DNA from 3 places in the Chryseobacterium lactis genome. Region 3 is predicted to be linked to each of the others. Evidence: riboswitches for the same ligand, from Rfam matches in the RefSeq annotation. Region 3 holds a riboswitch; each other region holds the start of a gene.
The links. A riboswitch is a leader RNA that binds a small molecule or an ion and turns the genes downstream of it on or off. The one in region 3 is predicted to bind S-adenosylmethionine.
Positions count from the first base shown of each region.

Region 1: another riboswitch for S-adenosylmethionine. It lies ahead of EG342_RS08230 (alpha/beta fold hydrolase); the one in region 3 lies ahead of EG342_RS07385 (SusC/RagA family TonB-linked outer membrane protein).
Region 2: another riboswitch for S-adenosylmethionine. It lies ahead of EG342_RS04145 (TonB-dependent receptor plug domain-containing protein); the one in region 3 lies ahead of EG342_RS07385 (SusC/RagA family TonB-linked outer membrane protein).

Region 1 covers NZ_CP033924.1:1,901,574-1,904,862, reverse strand. The annotation lists gene EG342_RS08235 (ACT domain-containing protein) at 1-805, opposite strand, end outside; gene EG342_RS08230 (alpha/beta fold hydrolase) at 810-1,748, opposite strand; SAM riboswitch class I at 1,807-1,913, opposite strand; gene EG342_RS08225 (MGH1-like glycoside hydrolase domain-containing protein) at 2,102-3,289, shown strand, end outside.
Region 2 covers NZ_CP033924.1:972,467-975,755, forward strand. The annotation lists gene EG342_RS04145 (TonB-dependent receptor plug domain-containing protein) at 1-1,627, opposite strand, end outside; SAM riboswitch class I at 1,722-1,827, opposite strand; gene EG342_RS04150 (T9SS type A sorting domain-containing protein) at 2,068-3,111, opposite strand; gene EG342_RS04155 (helix-turn-helix transcriptional regulator) at 3,265-3,289, shown strand, end outside.
Region 3 covers NZ_CP033924.1:1,716,162-1,719,450, reverse strand. The annotation lists gene EG342_RS07385 (SusC/RagA family TonB-linked outer membrane protein) at 1-1,379, opposite strand, end outside; SAM riboswitch class I at 1,463-1,558, opposite strand; gene EG342_RS25345 (hypothetical protein) at 1,807-3,024, opposite strand.

The DNA.
Region 1 (3,289 bases), 190 kb from region 3:
TGGACGAAACCAGATCAAATCCGTTTTCTGCCAGAGCCTGATAGTTTTTAACAAAATCTTTACTTGCCGTATTATCCACAACGATAAGATTTTCCAATTGATTTTCTTTGGAGAAATTGATCAATTCTTCAACATTAGAAGGACTTTCGGCTGTGATCACCTCATCGCTCCAGTTAGTACCAAATCCTTTTTTATTGAAAGCAATTTTCTTAGAGTTGGCTACAGCTACTACTTTAAGATCTATTTTTTTACGTCTTTTAATTTCTTCTGAAGACTCCAGTACCTGCTGTATCAAAGTCTTTCCTACATTTCCATGGCCAATAATTGCCAGATGAACGGTTTTCGGTTTTTTGAAAATTTCAGATTCAATGATGTTTCTGGTTTTTTCATCTTGTGAGGAAGTCACTACAATGTTTACTCTGTTTTCACCTGCTACCTGATTCAGCAACAATGGGAAAACATTATTTCTGGCCAGTTCAGCAAAGACTTTATTGAAATCTTCTGCGACAAAACCAATGACAGAAACATTGTTGATACTGTATATCTGGGAAACTTTTCCTGATTTTCTTTCCGGCTCAAATTCGTCAATAAGACAAGCTACTGCCTTTTCGGCATCATTCTCTTGTACTAAAATGGATATTCCGTTTTCTATCGCTTGCTGAGAGATTACCCCAACACTGATACGCGCTAAAGTAAGCGCTTTAAAAATTCTTCCGTCAATACCGATTTCTCCTAAAAAATCTTCTCCTTCAAATTTGACGATTGATCTGTTCTTTAAAAATTTTATTTCGTTAGCATTTTTCATTTCTCTATAAAATGTTTTTTATGATATTATTTAATTGTTGATATTCCATTAGGAAGGCATCGTGCCCGTGTATAGATTGGATCTCGTGATACGAGACATTTTCCTTTTTCGCTTTTAGATTTTCAAAACACATTCGGATTTCAGAAGCTGGAAAGAACAAGTCTGTATCAACGGAGATCATGTGCATTCGTGCCTGTATTTTCTCCAACATGGATTCTTCAGCGTTAATATTCATCAACAAATGATTCATCAGTTTATACGCTTTTAAACTAAACCTTTCGTTTAGTGCATCACCATGGAATAATAACCAATCCTCCGATTCTAATCGTTGTTTGTCCTTATTGTATTTGTTTTGAAATCTGTCATTAAGCGATTGTGGAGTTCTATAGCACAACATGGCATGAATTCTGGCTTTTTGTAATGGCTCTTCTTTTTCGTTTAATAAAAATTTCTGAACCAGACATTGTGCATGAAGCCAATCGTGAGTTCTGTAATCACAAGCTATCGGAATAAAGATCTCTGCCAGTTCAGGCTGCTTCGTAAGCATTTCCCAGGCAATTCCTCCACCGAGTGAGCCTCCAATAATGGCGTATACTTGTTTTATATGTAAAGCTTGCAGCCCTTTCAGAAACAGATTTGCTATATCTGAAGGTGTAAAGTCTTCATAGTCATCAATTAAATAATTATCGTAACCGTTTCCGGGAATATTGAAACACAGAACCGTGTACTTTTTGGTATCAATCACCTGATTTTCTCCGATTAACTGCTTCCACCATCCTTTTTCTCCGGCAACATTTGAATTCCCGGTGAGCGCATGATTGATGAGTATAATAGGAGCTGTAAACAGGTCTTTCCCGAAAAGCTCATAGCTTAACGAGATATGGTATTCCTTATTGGAATTTGTTTGATACGAAAGATTAATATAGTTTAGTTCTGTTTTCAATTCTATTATTTTAATACAATTGAAAATGCCACAGGAAATGGCTGAAAAGAACTTCAGTAAGTTATCTGTCCAAAATTATTTGGTAGAACGTAGCACCTTCTTTGCTTGCGCAAAGGGTTGCTAAGGTTTCATAGGGTCTAATCCCTCAACCTTTCTTGATAACATTTTCAATATTTGAATGAACGAATGGTGCAAAGGTAGTTCTTTTCTTTGAAATTCAAAAAAAAATTAATTTAATATTTAAAAAAGAGCTTAAATACAAGTATTTCAAGGGTATATTAAGAATTCTTCAGATGAAAAAAATTGGAATTACTTTTCAAAAAAACTAACTTCGTGTAGAAAAATGATGAAATATGATTGCTGAAAAAGAAAGATTACAGGATACAAAATGGAAAAACTGGGGACCTTATGTAAGCAACCGGCAATGGGGAAATGTCCGTGAAGATTACAGCCCAAACGGAAATGCGTGGAACTATACCAATCACAATAATGCAGAAAGCTATGCCTACCGTTGGGGTGAAGAAGGGATAGCCGGAATTTCTGATGTAAAGCAAATTTTCTGTTTTGCTTTTTCATTTTGGAATAAAAATGATAAGATTATAAAGGAACGTTTCTTTGGATTAAGCAATCCTCAGGGAAATCATGGTGAGGATATTAAAGAGATTTTTTATTATCTGGACAATACACCGACCCATAGTTATATGAAAATGGTGTATAAGTATCCCATAAATGCATTTCCTTATGATGATCTTGTGAGCGAAAACGGAAAACGCAGCAAAAAGGAACCTGAATATGAACTTTTTGACACAGGAATTTTCGATCACGATGAATATTTTGATATTTTTATTGAATACTGCAAAGGGGATCACAACGATATTCTGGCCAGAATAACGGTCTGCAACCGCAGTCAACGCGACGCTCCTATAGTAGTGATGCCCACTGCATGGTTCAGAAATAACTGGAAATGGGGCTACAATACTTATAAAGGTCAATTGAATGCCTCTCACAACGGATGTATTGATATTAATCACGACAGTATTTCACTTAAGAAACTATATTCAAGAAATATAAATGGACACAGTGTATTCTGCGATAACGAAACCAACAATTCCAAACTGTACGGTACTCCTCAAACTGAGGAAAATTATTACAAAGACGGGATCAATGATTTTGTCATTCATGGGACAAACACAATACATCCGGAACAGAGAGGAACAAAAGCTTCTTTCGTTATAGAGGAGCTTATTGAAGCCGGACAATGCAAAGTTTTTGACTTCAGATTATGTCCTGATGAAAGGGATGAACCTTTTGACCGGTTTGATGAAATTTTCAATACAAGAATTTCAGAGACAGAGGAATTTTACAATGAAGTTCAAAGCGATCCTATTAACGATGATGAAAAGAATGTTCAACGGCAGGCCTTTGCAGGACTTCTATGGAATAAACAGTTTTATCATTATAATGTCGGAAAATGGTTAAAGGGTGACCCCAATTTTGAAGCTCCCAGAGACTTCAACAACTATGTAAGAAATACGGAATGG
Region 2 (3,289 bases), 740 kb from region 3:
CTAATTTACCATTGAGCGTATTTCCGAAATCTGAATAGTTTTCAAATCTGGCAGCGGCATCAATATTCAGTTTTTTATCGAGGTCGTATGAAATATCCGCATAGACCGCTGTTGAATGTCTGTCTTTTTTCACTGCATTCTGCGGTGAAAAGCCAATGAAAGACTGTGATCCTCCGGCTCCAATCACCGTTGAGCCCGGAGTTGCTACATTTCCATTAACGTCATACTGAGTATAGGAAGCCACATCTCCGGCTTTAATCTGGTATTGTTCAAATCTGAATTCTCCTCCAAATCCAATATTAAATTTGCTGATTTTTTTAGAGACATCCAGATTGATTGTATTCTGAAGAAATTGATGAGCGCCTGCATAAAAGCTGGTGGGAGATTTTGCTCCCAGTGATGCATTATTGGTATTGTTTACATTATAGTTGAAAGTATTGCTACCAAAAGTATTGCTCAGATCAAAAAACCAATCGTTTACATTATATTTAGTACCAACAGCATAGGAAAGATCGTAGACCTGAGATCCCAAAGTCGCCTGAAATCCGTTGGGATATATTGACGACACCACATTAAATGTCTCACTGGGCAATCTTCGGAATCCAAATCCTTTTCCTTCTTTAACGCTGAATCCTCCAAAAGAATACAGCTTAAAATGATCATTAAAAGGATATTCTGCATTAAAAAACAGCTGTCCCTGTCTGATTTGTGCATCTCCGATCTGAAAGTTGAAATCATCCCTTGAAAGCCCGTTCTGAGCTATCAAAGCATCGTCATATGCTCTTGAGATCTGACTTCCTGTTCCCGCAAAATCATAGGCGAAAGAATTGTTATAAACTCCTGTCGCAATCGGGGAAACATTGGGTAATGAAATTCCATTGGCCGTAATAGCCCCGTTATTATTGACCACATTAAGATTGGACTGGTCATAAACAATCAGATCATGATTTTGGGTCCTTGTGGTTTTTCCTCTGTGGCTTAATTGTAGTGAAAAATTGATATAACTGTCCGTTTTTCCTAAAGAAGTTCCGTAATTAGCTGCTGCCTGATAGGTGTCCCCGTCATTTCTTCCGCTCAGCCCATACGTAATACTTGCTGAAGCTCCCGCATTTTTTTTTAGAATAATATTGATAACTCCCGCAATAGCATCGGAACCATATTGTGCTGCCGCACCATCTCTTAACACTTCTATCCTGTCAATAGAAATCACAGGAATAGTACTTAAATCTGTTCCTACAGATCCATTTCCTACGGTATTCTGATAGTTTACCAAAGAGGTTGTATGTCTTCGTTTACCATTTATCAGCACCAGTACCTGATCTGGCCCCATTCCTCTTAAAGTGACAGGGTCAATATGTTCTGTTCCGTCTGAGGCAGATTGTCTTACAGCATTAAATGACGGAATTACATAGTTCAGAAGATCCTGAGCGGTGATCTGAGGAGAGGCCTTTTGTATTTTTTCAATATTAATAACATCTACCGGAACCGGAGTTTCCAGTTTTGTTCGTTTAACATTGCGGTTTCCGACAATAATGATGTCTTCAATTTGCTTTCCCTTTTCTTCCTGCTCCTGCGCAGCAATCCAAATGGTGCCCAGCAGCAATACTGCCGTACTTAATTTTTTCATTTTCTGTTCTTGCCAATTAATACTACATTCCGGCAGATGATTCTGCGGATATACAAGACTTCAAGAAATGGAATTCATATAAGAATATTGACTTCACTTATCTCCCCTTTCGGGTTGGAATTAGCACCTTTACACTTCTGGAATTGTGTAGGTTGCTAAGGTTTCATTGGGCCAAATCCCTCCACCTTTCTTGATAAATCTACTGCAAAAGTAGACTATTTTTTTAAATATGCAAAAAAGCTGATCTTCCCGTTGATTAATTGATTTTATTTTTATGTTTCCTCTATTCCGTGTTTTTGTTTCTTTGCACTTCTTTTAAAATTATCTCCAATAAAAAAGACCCATGAAAATTTCATGAGCCTTCCAATAAAAGTAATTGTAATGAACTATATTTTAACCGAAACTTCGGTATGCATGCTGATTCTTTTGTTGAAAAAGCATTATTTTTTTATAACCTTTTTAGAAATTAACTGACCGTTCTTTAATTTTAATTCTACGATATATACCCCATTTGGTAAACCGGTCATATCAATCTGGTTACCGGAAAACCCTACATTAAGTTTTTGCCCTACCGCATTGGTTACGCTTGCTGTTTGAATACTGCTGTCCACTTTCACAATCAGAATTCCATTGGTTGGGTTAGGATAAATACCTACTGCGATTGTATTTGGTCTTGTTTCAGAAGTTCCCAGAGAAGAAGACGGCTTAATGCATCTTACTGATGATCCCTGACCTCTTGGTGCCCCAGAAGAAGGATTAGCAAGGATATTACCAATATATAAATACTTTCCACCAATTCCGGAAGTATCAGAACTCCAGAAATATCCTCTTTGTCCTACAAATGTAAAATCTCCATTGCTGGATCCTCTATATCCTCCGGCAGGTAATTTTAAGTGGCTGGCAAAAGCCGTGGCCGGATTTGAAATACTTTCTGCATTTACAATGCCTGTCCATTCCGCCTGAGAAGGCATTTTCCACTCTCCTCCCAAAGCCTTACAAGGGTCTACACCTGTATTTTCTTTAGCATCATTAGGTCCTTTATCTATCCAAGTATCTGTGGCAGCAAATCCTGCCCACCATGACGGAGATCCGATGATATAAGATCCTGTGGTAATTCCTGCGGGATTATTTGGCGTTGGAGGAGACATTGTAGAAGAATTTCTCAACTGGTGGCCATCATCCCATCTTCCCCACTGAAAAAGATCTCCGTATGAATCCTCGTCTGCCACAGATGTAGCAACCTTCGAACTTCCTAGATTCTGCTGAAGCCAGACCTTTCCGTCTGCTCCTCTTACAGTTGCATAAGAAACCTGCTGGCCCAGATAAGTAAAGGCAACACATCCAACATCTCCGGGATTTGTTCCGGGATCTGTATTATTACAGGTTAATGGTGTACCCTGAGCATATAAGCCACTTCCTGCGATACTAAGCAGCACCAATCCGGCTCTGATTTTCCTTACTGCAAAATGTAAATATTGAAACATAGTAAATATTATTTTTAATTATTCTAAATTTAATTTAATTTTGCGCAAAAGTACCTCTCAATATTTTCCCTGAGTTATCATTTCCGAACTTTTGGTTATCCTGGGCGGTATTTTATATATGTAAATTGTACCATGGCTGTAAAAATATGTCGTATGAGGAATCAATCTAAAAATGGGT
Region 3 (3,289 bases):
CCCTGTCCGATTAATGGGTTTGAATAAAAATGTCCGTTATAATTCACCAAATCAACAGAGAAACTTGATCTGAATTTCAATTCAGGTAAGAAAGTAAAGTCAAGAAACCCTTTTCCTGAGAAGTTATCTTCCTTGTTTTCATTTTTATCTAAAGGTAATGTTGCTGCCGGATTTTCATTCTGCAGCGCACTGGTAGGTCTGTATTTTCCAAAATCATACACCCGATCTCCGTTGGCATTCAAGATATAAGAACCATCTCCATTCCTTTCATAGTAAGGGTAAAAAGAAGGAATTACTCTCGCTGCCTGAATAATATTACTTGATTTGGAGTCCGAAGAAGGCGGCGCTTGCTGAATACTGTTGGTATAGCTTAAGTTCACTCCAACGTTCAACCAGCTTTTCACTTCAGAATTGAGTTTTAATCGGGTATTGTATCTTTTAAACCCAGATTCTATCGCCATTCCTTTGTCATCAAGATATCCTAATGAAAAGAAATAATTACTTTTCTCACTTCCACCACTGATATCTAAATCGACCTGGTTTCTCGAAGCCACTCTTTGTAAAATATCTCTCCAGTCATCATTCCATAATGCTCTTGCTCCCGGCAATAGCTTTCCGTCCGTTCCTACCGGTTTAGGATAAGCAGCACCATAAGGGTTAATTGATAAACCTGTACCTGAAGTAAGATTATCTGTAGCCATCTGTGCAGCCTGCTGAGCATTGATTTGTCCGGATTGGTATCCGTTTCTCATCGCTTCCCAATACAATTGGAAATACTGATCTGTGTTAACCTGCTGGTAATCTTTTACCGCTCTGCTGGAAAAACCCTGACTGATATTTAAGTTGACTCTCGCCTCTCCTTTTTTCCCTGATTTCGTTGTAATGATAATAATCCCATTGGCTCCTCTTGAACCATACAGTGCACTTGCCGTAGCATCTTTCAGAACACTGATAGACTCAATATCATTAGGACTGATCGCGTTGATATTCCCATCAAAAGGAATCCCGTCAACTACATACAAAGGATTACTGTCGGCACTGATGGAACCAACTCCTCTGATTCGAATCGTAGCTGTAGAACCCGGCTGCCCTGAGGCAGTGGTCGTCTGAATCCCAGGAACCTGCCCTTCCAGAGCTTTTGTAATATTGGTAACAGGTCTGTTGTTAATTTTATCGCTGGAAATAGTAGATACTGAACCGGTGTAGCTGTTTCGCTTTGCTTTTCCATAAGCCACCACAACGACTTCGTCAATCTCTTTTTCTTTAAGACTATCTTTTTTAGGATTGGAATTCTGTCCGCTTACTGTGGTAATTCCCAGAAAAAATGCAGCAACAGGTGGAACCCAAACTTTATAACTAATTAATTTTTTGCTAATCATAATCAATTTTATTTACCATATATCAAAATTTTGCCCTTTGCAGAATAGTCAGCAAAGGGCATCGATATATACGATAAACCAATTGCTTATTTTTCCTTTAAAGGCTGAATGTAACACCTTACTCACGCAGGTTGTCAAGACTTCGCAGGGTCAGTTCCCTCCATCTTTCTTTATAAGCCGATCGAAATATGTTTGCAAAGCTATACATATTTAGTCTACAAAACAAGTAGACTTTAAATTTTATTATGATAAATTTTTAAAAATTAACAATTGATTTTATTAAAAACCATTAAAATAAAGTGTTACAGGAATTATTACTTTATCAAACATGACAAATATCATTAAGGATTCTTTAAAGTGAAAAACAAATAAAAAAACACTGATGCTTTAAAAGTATCAGTGTCGTTAGATGTATTAAAAGAAGACTTTATGCCTTTCTTGTAAGGGATATAAAGATCTTTTTTGTCCCGGAAACTTCCATACACCACCATTTAATTTCATACCATCGGTAGGTATTACCATTGACCTGTACCTGAAGGTTGGTTGTTTCCACTTCAGCTGCAGTGGTCATCCAGTATACAATACCATCACTGTCTGTATTTTCAAAATCACCTGGAGCCAGTGTTACATTAAGATTGGTTTTATTTTGATTCACCTGAGTAGCAAATGACTGATAGCTGATGAGTTGGGAAGTACTCGCTCTGTTATAAATTCGTGGATAATAATAAGCACTGCTGTTTCCCTGTAAAGAAACTTCTATCCCATCGATGGTTGGAAGAGGCTGCAATCCATTGGAAGCGACGTAGCTGCTTAGATTAAAACTGGTGTTGGCAGCAGTTGCATTGGGCACTGAATAGATTGCGGTAATGGTTTCTCCGATATTCAGAACTTCCGCTCCTACTGTAGCAGTACATGTAGCTGCCCCAAACATTCCAGGAATCGTAAATGATGCTGTATTTGGTGATGAGGAAGAGGGCGTACCAGTTACAAAATAAGTCAACAGCCCGCCACCATTGGATAATGTTCCTCCTTGTAATGTAGCGGTTAGTCCTGTCACACCGGTAGAAGCAATAGCACTTCCAGCCGGGTATGTTCCTCCATTTCCTCCATTATAGGGAATTGTCATTGTTCCGTTATACAGCTGCCCCGCCGTATAAGTAGGTGGACTTAATTTTGCTCCAGAGCAATTCAAAGATGAGATCTGCGGAGTAACAGCGGTATTATTAATCAGACTTCGCCATTCAGAACCATTCCAGTAGACATATCCTGCATTTTTCAGATTCCCGGTTCCTGTATTATACACCAGAAGACCCGTTGCCGGATTAGGCACTGTAATCACATCTGTATTTGAATTGAGTGGCACCCTGGGAAACAAAACTCCTTTTTTCTTATTCGCAGCCAGGCCATCTGTATTTATATCCAGTAAAGCCGAAGCATCAGGCAAAATAGTACCTATTCCCACGCTTCCTGTAGGAGTAATGGTAAAGTCGTTGGCTTGTTGTACAGGGGTTGGAATTCCGGTAGCGGGATTATCTTTTCCTCCGTCTACATGAAATATTCCTTGCGGGTTAGGGGTATTAATTCCTACTTGTGAATGTGCCATTGCAGAAATTGCAAGGCCTAGTAATAATAGTCTTTTTTTCATCTCGAAATAATTTTAAATGATCTTAAAAATTGAATGTTTGTTTTAAAAATTAAAACTTGTGTTTATATAATAACATTTGTGTTTAAACTTTGGTAAAGAAAACTTTGCACATAATAAAAAGCAATTACTTGCAACAATTGATTGAAAACTAGAAAAATATCATCATTACCTACTATAATTTTCCAATAATTTCACTAAATTTCGTTGTAAAAAAGAAAATATTACACAACAACCTTTTACAGCTGAAAGCGCTTAAAATTCTATT